Regions from separate parts of the Ornithinimicrobium jinqii genome, predicted to be linked through region 1. Evidence: riboswitches for the same ligand, from Rfam matches in the RefSeq annotation. Region 1 holds a riboswitch; the other holds the start of a gene.
What was found. Region 1 has a riboswitch for FMN ahead of ribD (bifunctional diaminohydroxyphosphoribosylaminopyrimidine deaminase/5-amino-6-(5-phosphoribosylamino)uracil reductase RibD). Riboswitches for the same ligand answer to the same signal wherever they lie in the genome.
Positions count from the first base shown of each region.

Region 2: another riboswitch for FMN. It lies ahead of pnuC (nicotinamide riboside transporter PnuC); the one in region 1 lies ahead of ribD (bifunctional diaminohydroxyphosphoribosylaminopyrimidine deaminase/5-amino-6-(5-phosphoribosylamino)uracil reductase RibD).

Region 1 is NZ_JBJFZS010000024.1:99,439-104,016, reverse strand. It holds gene ribB (3,4-dihydroxy-2-butanone-4-phosphate synthase) at 1-921, opposite strand, end outside; gene ACI3ET_RS11985 (riboflavin synthase) at 918-1,523, opposite strand; gene ribD (bifunctional diaminohydroxyphosphoribosylaminopyrimidine deaminase/5-amino-6-(5-phosphoribosylamino)uracil reductase RibD) at 1,527-2,615, opposite strand; FMN riboswitch at 2,737-2,863, opposite strand; gene ACI3ET_RS11975 (ArsO family NAD(P)H-dependent flavin-containing monooxygenase) at 2,998-4,212, opposite strand.
Region 2 is NZ_JBJFZS010000023.1:27,076-31,653, forward strand. It holds gene ACI3ET_RS11350 (uridine kinase family protein) at 1-136, shown strand, start outside; gene ACI3ET_RS11355 (FUSC family protein) at 133-1,326, shown strand; gene ACI3ET_RS11360 (PH domain-containing protein) at 1,314-1,796, opposite strand; gene pnuC (nicotinamide riboside transporter PnuC) at 1,793-2,512, opposite strand; FMN riboswitch at 2,677-2,807, opposite strand; gene rpe (ribulose-phosphate 3-epimerase) at 2,820-3,512, opposite strand; gene ACI3ET_RS11375 (RsmB/NOP family class I SAM-dependent RNA methyltransferase) at 3,523-4,578, opposite strand, start outside.

The sequences.
Region 1 (4,578 bases):
GGCATACGCCCGGAGCTTGTCGAGCAACCCGACGCCCCGGCCCTCGTGGCCGCGCAGGTAGACGACCACGCCGCCCTCGGTGGCGATGCGGGCCAGGGCGTCGTCGAGCTGCGGGCCGCAGTCGCAGCGCCGCGACCCCAGCGCCTCGCCCGTGAGGCACTCCGAGTGGAGCCGGACGAGGGGCTCGGGCCCGGGGTCCGGACGACCGACCAGTGCCAGGTGCTCGACACCGGTGACCAGGTCGCGGTAGCCGTGCACGAGGAGCTCGCCGTGGGCGCTCGGCAGCACGGTCGTCACCTCGCGCCGCACCGAGTCGTGGACGAGCCGGTAGGCGATCAGGTCGTCGATGGTGATCACCGGGAGCCCGTGCTCGGCCCCGAGGGCGGCGACCTGAGGACCGCGCAGCATCTCGCCCTCGTCGTCGACGAGCTCGGCGATGACGGCCACGGGCGCCACACCGGCGAGCCTGCACAGGTCGACCGCGGCCTCGGTGTGCCCGCGTCGGGTCAGCACCCCGCCCTCACGGGCGCGCAACGGGACGACGTGACCAGGACGGCGCAGGTCCCCCGCCGTGGTGCCGGGTGCTGCCAGCAGGCGCAGCGTGGTCGCTCGGTCGCCGGCGCTGATGCCCGTCGTGACGCCGACGGCAGCGTCCACCGTCACCGTGTAGGCGGTGCGCAGCAGGTCCTCGTTGTGCTCCACCATGAGCGGCAGGTCGAGCCGATCCGCCCACTCCACCGGCATCGGGGCACAGAGGTAGCCCGAGGTGTGGCGTACCGTCCAGCCCAGCCAGGACGTCGAGAGGTTCTCGGCGGCGAGGACGACGTCGCCCTCGTCCTCACGGTCGGCGTCGTCCATCACGAGGACGGGCAGGCCGGCCCGCAGTGCGGTCAGCGCCTCATCCACGCCGTGGCGGTTCACGTGGTGTCCCCGTCCCGGATGGCCAGCATCGACTCGACGTACTTGGCCAGCACGTCCACCTCGACGTTGACCTCCTCACCCGGCTGGCGGTTCCCCAGGGTCGTCCGTCCCAGCGTGGTGGGGATGAGGCTCACCGAGAAGGCCTGGTCGGTGAGGCCGGACACGGTCAGGGAGACGCCGTCGAGGGCGATCGACCCCTTGAGCACGATGTAGCGGCGCAGCTGCGGCGGGAGCGCGAAGGTGACGACCTCCCAGCGCTCCCCCGGCTCGCGGGAGACGACGGTGGTGGTGGCGTCCACGTGCCCCTGCACGATGTGTCCGCCGAACCTGCCGTCGGCGGGCATGGCCCGCTCGAGGTTCACGGCGTCTCCGGCCTGCAGACGCCCGAGGGTGGAGCGGTTCAGGGTCTCCGCCATGACGTCGGCGGTGAACCCTCCGGGGGTGTGGGCCGTGACGGTCAGGCAGACGCCGTCGACCGAGATCGAGTCGCCGTGGGCCGCGTCCTGGGCGACGGTGGGGGCCAGGACCTCGATGACGCTCGAGTCCTGGCCGTCGGTGCGAAGGGTGAGGGTGCCGAGCTCCTCGACGATGCCGGTAAACATGGATCAGTCCTCCTGGAGGGACGGGGCGGGTGGGGTGGGCTCGGTGGCCAGCGCCGCAGCCGGTGCTGCGGGAGGGTGGTCGGTCACGGGCTGGGGCAGGAGCCGCAGCCGAAGGTCTGGGCCGACCCGGTCGACGTCCGCGAGCTCGAGCCGCGCGGTGTCGGCGACCGTGGTGATACCGAGGTCGGGGACGGCCGACCGGCCGGTGCCGAGCAGCGCGGGGGCAAGGTAGACCAGCAGCTCGTCGATGCAGCCCACGGCCCAGAAGGCACCGGCCAGCGTGGGGCCACCCTCGAGCAGGACGGAGTGGACGCCCAGCAGGGCCAGTGCGTCGAGCACCTCGAACGGGTCGTGGGTGCGCAGGTGGAGCGCCGGCTCCTGGCCCTCGCTCAGCCGTGAGCCGCCAGGCCAATCACGGTGCCCCACGACGACGCGGAGGGGTTGTCGCGGCAGGGTGCTCCCGTCCGGGGTCCGGGCGGTCAGCGCGGGGTCGTCGGCGAGCGCCGTCCCGGTCCCGACGATGATCGCGTCGACGCAGGAGCGGAGGGCGTGGGCGTCGTGGCGCGCCTCGGGCGAGGTGATCCAGCGGCTGCTCCCGTCGGCCGCGGCGACCCGTCCGTCCAAGGTGCTCGCGATCTTCCAGGTCACGTGCGGCCTGCCGAGCACCGCTGCGCGGGCCCAGGCGGCCACCAGCGCCTGCGCCTGCGCGTGGTCGTGCTGCTCCACGGGCACCCCCTGGGCGGCCAACCAGGCCGCTCCGCCGGTGGCGTGCTCGGTCGGGTCGGGCACGGCGTACACGACCCTGGCCACGCCTGCCTCGTGCAGCGCTGCGGCGCACGGGCCGGTGCGGCCGTGGTGGTTGCAGGGCTCGAGGGTGACGTAGGCCGTGGTGCCTCGCGCCCTCGGTCCGGCCGCGGTAAGGGCCACCACCTCGGCGTGCGGGGTGCCCGCGCCGCCGTGGTGCCCCCGACCCACGACCGTGCCTGCGGTGTCCACCAGGACGCAGCCCACCCTGGGGTTGCGGTCGCGGTCCGGACCCCGCAGGGCATGGTCGACCGCCTGGTCCAGGTAGCGGTCGGGGCTCGTGCTCACCGCGTCCTCCGTCTCGTGCGGTGCCCCGGGCGGAGGGGAGACGGCGGTGCGGCGCAGGCCGTCGGCCGTGGGGGGACGTCCTGGGTCTGGGACCCGGACGTCGACGGCGTGCGGCCGACGCTCGCGCTGCCTCCCGTCCGGACTCTCACCGTCGGTCCCGGAGTTCCACCGGGTCAGCCGGCCACTGGATGCGGCCGGGTCGCGGACTGTCACCGCCGGTTCGGAATTGCACCGACCCCGGAGCGCGTGTCGTTTGCCCGGAAGCCTAGCTGACGCCCGCATCCTCCCTGTCTCCGGCACTCAGCCCCATCGGCGAACGTTCCCCCTGCGCACCGTGCGCCGGGAGGTCAAGTCCGCCGATGAGACTGGGCTTTCGCGGGTCCTATCTGGGTGAGGTCAGCCCTCCCTCGTGCCGCACGCCCTCTGCAGAGCGTGCTGGTCGCTGCCGCAGCCGTCGTGGCGCCGACGGAAGAGCCTCCAGGCGTGCGGTGAGGTCCGCGACGGTCTCCCGGGCGGTGCGGCCGACCCCGATGAGGGTCGCCGAGCCGGGGCCGGTCCAGTCGCCGTATCCGACCAGGTACAGCCGCGGCTCGGCGAGGGCGCGGGTGCCCGTGGTGGGGATGCGCCCAGCTGCTCCGCGCAGCCCGAGCGGCGCCAGGTGGGCCAGGTCCGGGCGGAAGCCGGTGCACCACAGCACGACGTCAGCCTCCTCCGCGGTGCAGTCGGACCACTCGACGCCGGTGCGGGTGAGCCGGGAGAACATCGGTCGCGCCACCAGGACGCCGCGCTCCCGGGCCTCCCGGACGGGCGGGACCATGACGACGTCGCCGAGGCTGGCCACCCCGCCGGGGTCGGGCCGGCCGGCGTCCAGCGCCTGACGTCGTGCAGTGGCCGCCATGAACAGTGCCCGCCCATCGACGTCGTCGGGCAGGAACGTCGGCGGCCGCGCCGTGACCCAGGTCGTCCGGGCAGCCTCGGAGAGCTCGGCCAGCACCTGGGCGCCGGTATTGCCGCCACCGACGACGACCACCCGCTGCCCGACGAACTCCTGCGGACCGGCGTACTGGGCGCTGTGCAGCTGGCAGCCGGCGAACGAGTCAATGCCGGGGTAGAACGGGACGAAGGGCCGGCCCCAGGTCCCGGTCGCGGACACCACAACCCGAGCAGCCCAGACCCCTGCGGTGGTCTGGACGAGCAGCCGTCCGTCGCCGTCGTCGTCAAGGCGGCTCACCCCGGTGACGCGGACCTCGTGGTGGACGGGCAGCTCGTACCGGTCCTCGTAGCGGGTCAGGTAGTCCACGACGTGCGCGGCCGGCGGGAAGCCCCGCCCCGTCGGTGCGGGCATCGGCCACCCTGGCAGCGACGAGTACTCCGCGGGCGAGAAGAGGCGCAGCGAGGGCCAGACGTGCGCCCAGGCTCCCCCCGGACCCGGGTTGGCGTCGAGCAGGACGTATCCGGTCCACGCCCGCAGGCCGGCACGCCTCAGGTAGTAGGCCACGGCCAACCCGGCCTGCCCGGCGCCAAGAACGGCGACGTCGACCTCGATCGGCTCGAGCTGCCAGGCCGACGTGTTCGGTGTGGAAAGGGACGGTGTCACCGGCCCGGAACCAGGGCCTCACCGAGGACGGCGCAGCGATGCGATACGGCGAGGTAGTCCACCAACGTGTCACGCTTCTGGATGCTGGCCAACCCTGCCTCCTTGGGACGACTGAGGTGGCCGGTGGTGCGGTGGTCGTGGCCACGGAGCGACCCTACCTTCGTCCCATCCTTCCTTCGATGAACCCCGACGGATGGACGTCCATGCCTCAGAAGACGGCGAATACGACGCCCCTCTCGGGGCCGGGACCCTTACGACCACGAGACGCCCCACCTGCCCACAAGGGTCATGCCGGGTCTGGTGCTCTCGCGCCCGTCGCACGAGAAGGTCCACGCCACGCCCTCCCGGTCAGGGCACTTCCCGAGC
Region 2 (4,578 bases), on a different contig from region 1:
GGACGTCTTCGCCGGGCACTGGGACGAGTGGGCCGCCCAGGAGGAGACCCTCTTCCCCGCCGCGCACCAGCCCGCGGCCGACGTGGTCGTCGACACGGTGACGGGCCGCACCCGGTGGGTCACACTGGCTCCATGAGCAGAGCCCGCGACCAGGCCGCCCAGGCCGGTCACGCCGTCATCGACCCCCTGCTGGACGAGCTGACCCCCGGCGCCGCGCGCGGTCGGCTCGTGCGGCTGCGGGCCCGGGCCTGGCTCATCGTGCAGGTCGCGGCCGGGGCGACCGCGGCCTGGTGGGTGGCCCACGGCCTGCTCGACCACCCGCTGCCCTTCTTCGCCCCGATCACCGCGATGATCTGCCTGGGGCTGACCTACGGGGACCGGGTGCGACGGATCGTCGAGCTCACGATCGGCGTGGCCATCGGGATCCTCACCGGTGACCTGCTGGTCCACGCCTTCGGGACCGGCCTGTGGCAGATCTTCGCCGTAGCGGTCGTCGCCATGGCGCTCGCCGTGCTGCTGGGCGCCGGCCAGCTGCTGATGATGCAGGCCGGGATCCAGGGGGTCATGCTCACCGTGCTCGTGGCTGGCGACGGCGAGGCGCTCAGCCGTTGGCTGGACGCCGTCGTGGGGGGCGGGGTGGCGCTGCTCATCGCGATGCTGGCCCCGGTGCGGTCCACGACCCAGCGGCCGAGGGAACGGGCGATCGCGATCGTGGGCCACCTCGCGGAGGTGCTGACCGAGACGACGCAGGCGCTGCGCAACCGTGACCACGGTCGCGCCAGCACTGCGCTCCGCACCGCGCGGGAGCTGTCCCGGGAGCTGGAGAGCCTGCGCGCCACGACCGCGGAAGCCTCTGCGGCAGCCCGGCTCGCGCCGCTGCTGTCGGGCGAGCACCGCGACGACGTGCGCGAGATCCAGGGCATCCTCGGCCCGCTGGACCTGGCCATCCGCAACGTGCGCGTGCTGGCGCGGCGCGCCGAGGCGGCCGTGGAGGACGAGGAGTTCGTCCCCGACACCTACATCGACATGGTCGCCGGCCTGGCTGAGGCGGCGGCCACGGTGCAGGAGCAGCTCGAGCGTCAGGGACCGCTGTCGGCGACGAGGGAAGACCTGGTGAACCTGGCGCGGCGCTCGACGTGGAGCCACCCACGGGCCGGGCTGTCGGCCGAGGTCATGCGGGCCCAGGTCCGCTCCACCGTCGTCGACCTGCTGGTCCTGTCCGGGATGCAGCTCTCGGAGGCGCGCCGGCGGTTGCCGGCGACCCGCGAGGAGTTCGACCCGTCCTCGCCGGACGACGCTCCGCCGACCAGCCCTCAGCCCGGCTGAGGACGCTCGGGGCTGCGCTGGTGGTGCTCGATGAGGGCCGCCAGCCGGGAGGCCTCCCGGCGCGCCCGCTGCCCGTCCGCGCGCTGCAGAGCCATGATCGGCAGCTCCTCGGTGTCGGTCAGCTCGAGCACCGCCCAGGGCGCGCCGCCGGCGAAACCGACCCGCACGATCTGCGCCCACTCCAGCTCCCGCGTCTGGAAGAGGTTGACCACCACCAGCCCCCCGGCGGTGGGCACGGCCCGGATGAGGGCGTAGCGCCACAGGAAGGCCGCGATCGCCACCCCGATGAGGGCGATGGCGACGCGGTTGAGGAGCAGCGCAGCCGGGTCCGACCCGAGGGGGACGGGTCCGACCAGGGCCACCACAGCGAAGACGACGACCGACGCGACGGCCGTGCCCCGTGCGACCCAGGCACCCGTGACAGGGCGGAAGGTGTCGTACGGGGACCGCCGTGGCGCCGATGGACTCATGGCGTCAGACTACGTTCGGGCTCCGCCAGGGACGGACCGCCCCCGGTCGGCGCCTCGACCCGGGCAGCCTTCTTCCACACCACGAAGCCCCAGATGACGAAGGCTCCGTAGACCATGAAGAGGATGGCCGAGGGGTAGTAGCCGGAGTGCCACAGCAGCGGCACCCCGACGAGGTCGACGGCGATCCAGACCAGCCAGAAGTCCACCCAGCCGCGGGCCATCGCGTAGGTGGCCAGCATCGAGCCGACGAAGATCCACGCGTCGGTCCAGTAGTACCAGCGGGGTGCGGGCCAGCCGGCTCCCACCTGGGCGAAGACCCACTGGCTCAGGACGACGAGGACGACCGCGCTGATCAGGTAGGTGGTGCGCTCGTGGGCCGTGGCCCAGCGCGGGGTGATCGCGGGGGCACCCTTGGCCCGACCCTTGCGGGACCGGTTCCAGGCCCACCAGCCGTAGACGCTGGTGAGGATGAAGAAGACCTGCCGCGCGGCCTGTCCGAAGAGGCTGTGCTCCTGCGGGTTGGAGAACCAGACCCCCATGAACACGGTGAACAGCAGCAGGTTGCCGACGATGCCGACCGGCCAGGCCCAGACCTTGCGGCGCATCCCCAGGATCGCCGAGGCGAGCCCGAAGCCGTTGCCGACGACCTCCCGCCAGGCGATGGTGTGACCGGCGATGGTCAGCTGTGCAGTGAAGATGTCGTTCCAGACGTCCACGACGCGCGTCCTCTCGGATCGGATGACCCGGGGTCGTCCCGGGCCACCAGGTGGTGTGGGCGCCGGGGGTGTCGTGCGCGAAGCGGACGAGCCGACGGACGAGGGAGGAGCCCGAGGGGTATGCCGTCGCCGGCGCCTCGGGCACCGCCGTTCGCCAGAACGGCTCGCGTGCTGCCTCCCATCCGGACTTTCACCGTCGGTCCCGGAGTTTCACCAGGTCAACCGGCCGCTGGCTGCGACCGGGTCGCGGACTGTCACCGCCGGTTCGGAATTACACCGACCCCGGAGCACGTGTGCGCCACCGATCCTACCCCCGTGGCGGCGGGACCCGGTGCTGGTGCCGCCCGGCCAGCCCGCGCAGCCGGGCGATCTGTCCGGCTGCGTCGGCAGCGCCGTAGACGGCCGACCCGGCCACGAACACGTCCGCGCCCGCCTCCACGCACCGCCCGATCGTGTCCGCGGACACGCCCCCGTCCACCTGCACCCAGATCTCTCCACCGCGCCGGCGCACAGCCTCCCGCACGGCCCGCACCTTCGGCATCTGGTCGTCCATGAAGGACTGCCCCCCGAAGCCCGGCTCGACGGTCATCACCAGCACCATGTCCACCTCGTCGAGCAGCTCCTCGTAGGGCTCGAACGCCGTCCCCGGCCTGAGGGCGATAGCCGCCCTGGCCCCGGCGGACCGGATGGCACGGGCGGTGGCGACGGCATCGGCCACCGCCTCGACGTGGAAGGTCACCGACCGGGCGCCGGCCTCGGCATACCCCGGGGCCCAGCGGTCCGGGTCCTCGATCATCAGGTGGCAGTCGAGCGGTACCGGGCTCACCCGTGCCAGGGCCTCGACCACCGGCAGACCCAGGGTGAGGTTGGGCACGAAGTGGTTGTCCATGACGTCCACGTGCGCCCAGTCCGCCGAGCCGATGCGGGCCAGCTCGCGCTCAAGGTTCGCGAAGTCGGCGGACAGGATCGAGGGGCTGATCTGCAGCGTCCGGTCGGGCATGGCGCTCACCCTAACGGCGACGCAGCAGGGCCACGAACATGCTGTCGGTGCCGTGCCGGTGGGGCCACAGCTGGGCCCAGAGCTGGTCGTCCACGCCGGTGCCGGCCAGCCGCTCCCCGGAACGGTCGCGCAGGAGGGGACGCACGTCCACCAGCTCCACGTCGTCGCGGCGCTTGAGCACGTCGCGGACCACCAGGTGCGTCTCGGCGATGTGCGGCGAGCAGGTCGCGTAGGCGACGAGACCCCCGGGACGCGTGGCGTCGAGGGCCGAGGACAGCAGGTCACGCTGGAGCGGTCCCAGGCCGGTGAGGTCCGCGGGCGTCCGTCGCCAGCGTGCGTCGGGCCGACGGCGCAGGGCGCCCAGACCGGTGCACGGCGCGTCCACCAGCACCCGGTCGTAGCGTCCCGGCTCCTCCCGTCCCACGTCCCGTCCGTCCCCGACCGTGACCTCGACCTCGGCACCGGCCGCGACCGCTCCGCGCAGGGTATGGCGCACGAGCTCGGCCCGGTGCGCGCTGACCTCGATGGCCCGCAGGGCGGCACCGCGCCGCAGCGCCAGGGCGGCGAGCAGCCCGGCCTTGCCCCCCGGCCCGGCGCACAGGTCCAACCACCTCTCGTCCGGACCCTCGAGCGGCGCGTCGACCAGGGCGAGGGTCAGCAGCTGCGACCCGGCGTCCTGGACAGCCGCCCGACCGTCGCGCACGGCGACGAGCTCGCCCGGGTCTCCGGACGGCAGCGTCCAGGCGGTGGACGCGATCGCCGCGGGGTGGGCACCGGCGGCGCGGAGCTCGTCCTCGTCCAGCAGGCCCGGGCGTGCTGCGAGCGTGAGCTCGCCGGGGACGTTGTGCGCCGCCAGAAGCTCGCGCAGCTCGACCTCCGGCTCCTCGCTGCCGTTGGCGACCAGGGCAGCGCGCAGGGCACGCACGATCCACTCCGGGTGCGAGTGCTCGAGCGCCAGCCGAGCCACCTCCTCGGCCACCTCTTGCGTCACGAGCTGCACCCAGGTCTCCCGGTCCCGTTCGGTGACCCGCCTCAGCACGGCGTTGACGAACCCTCCGGGGCCCTG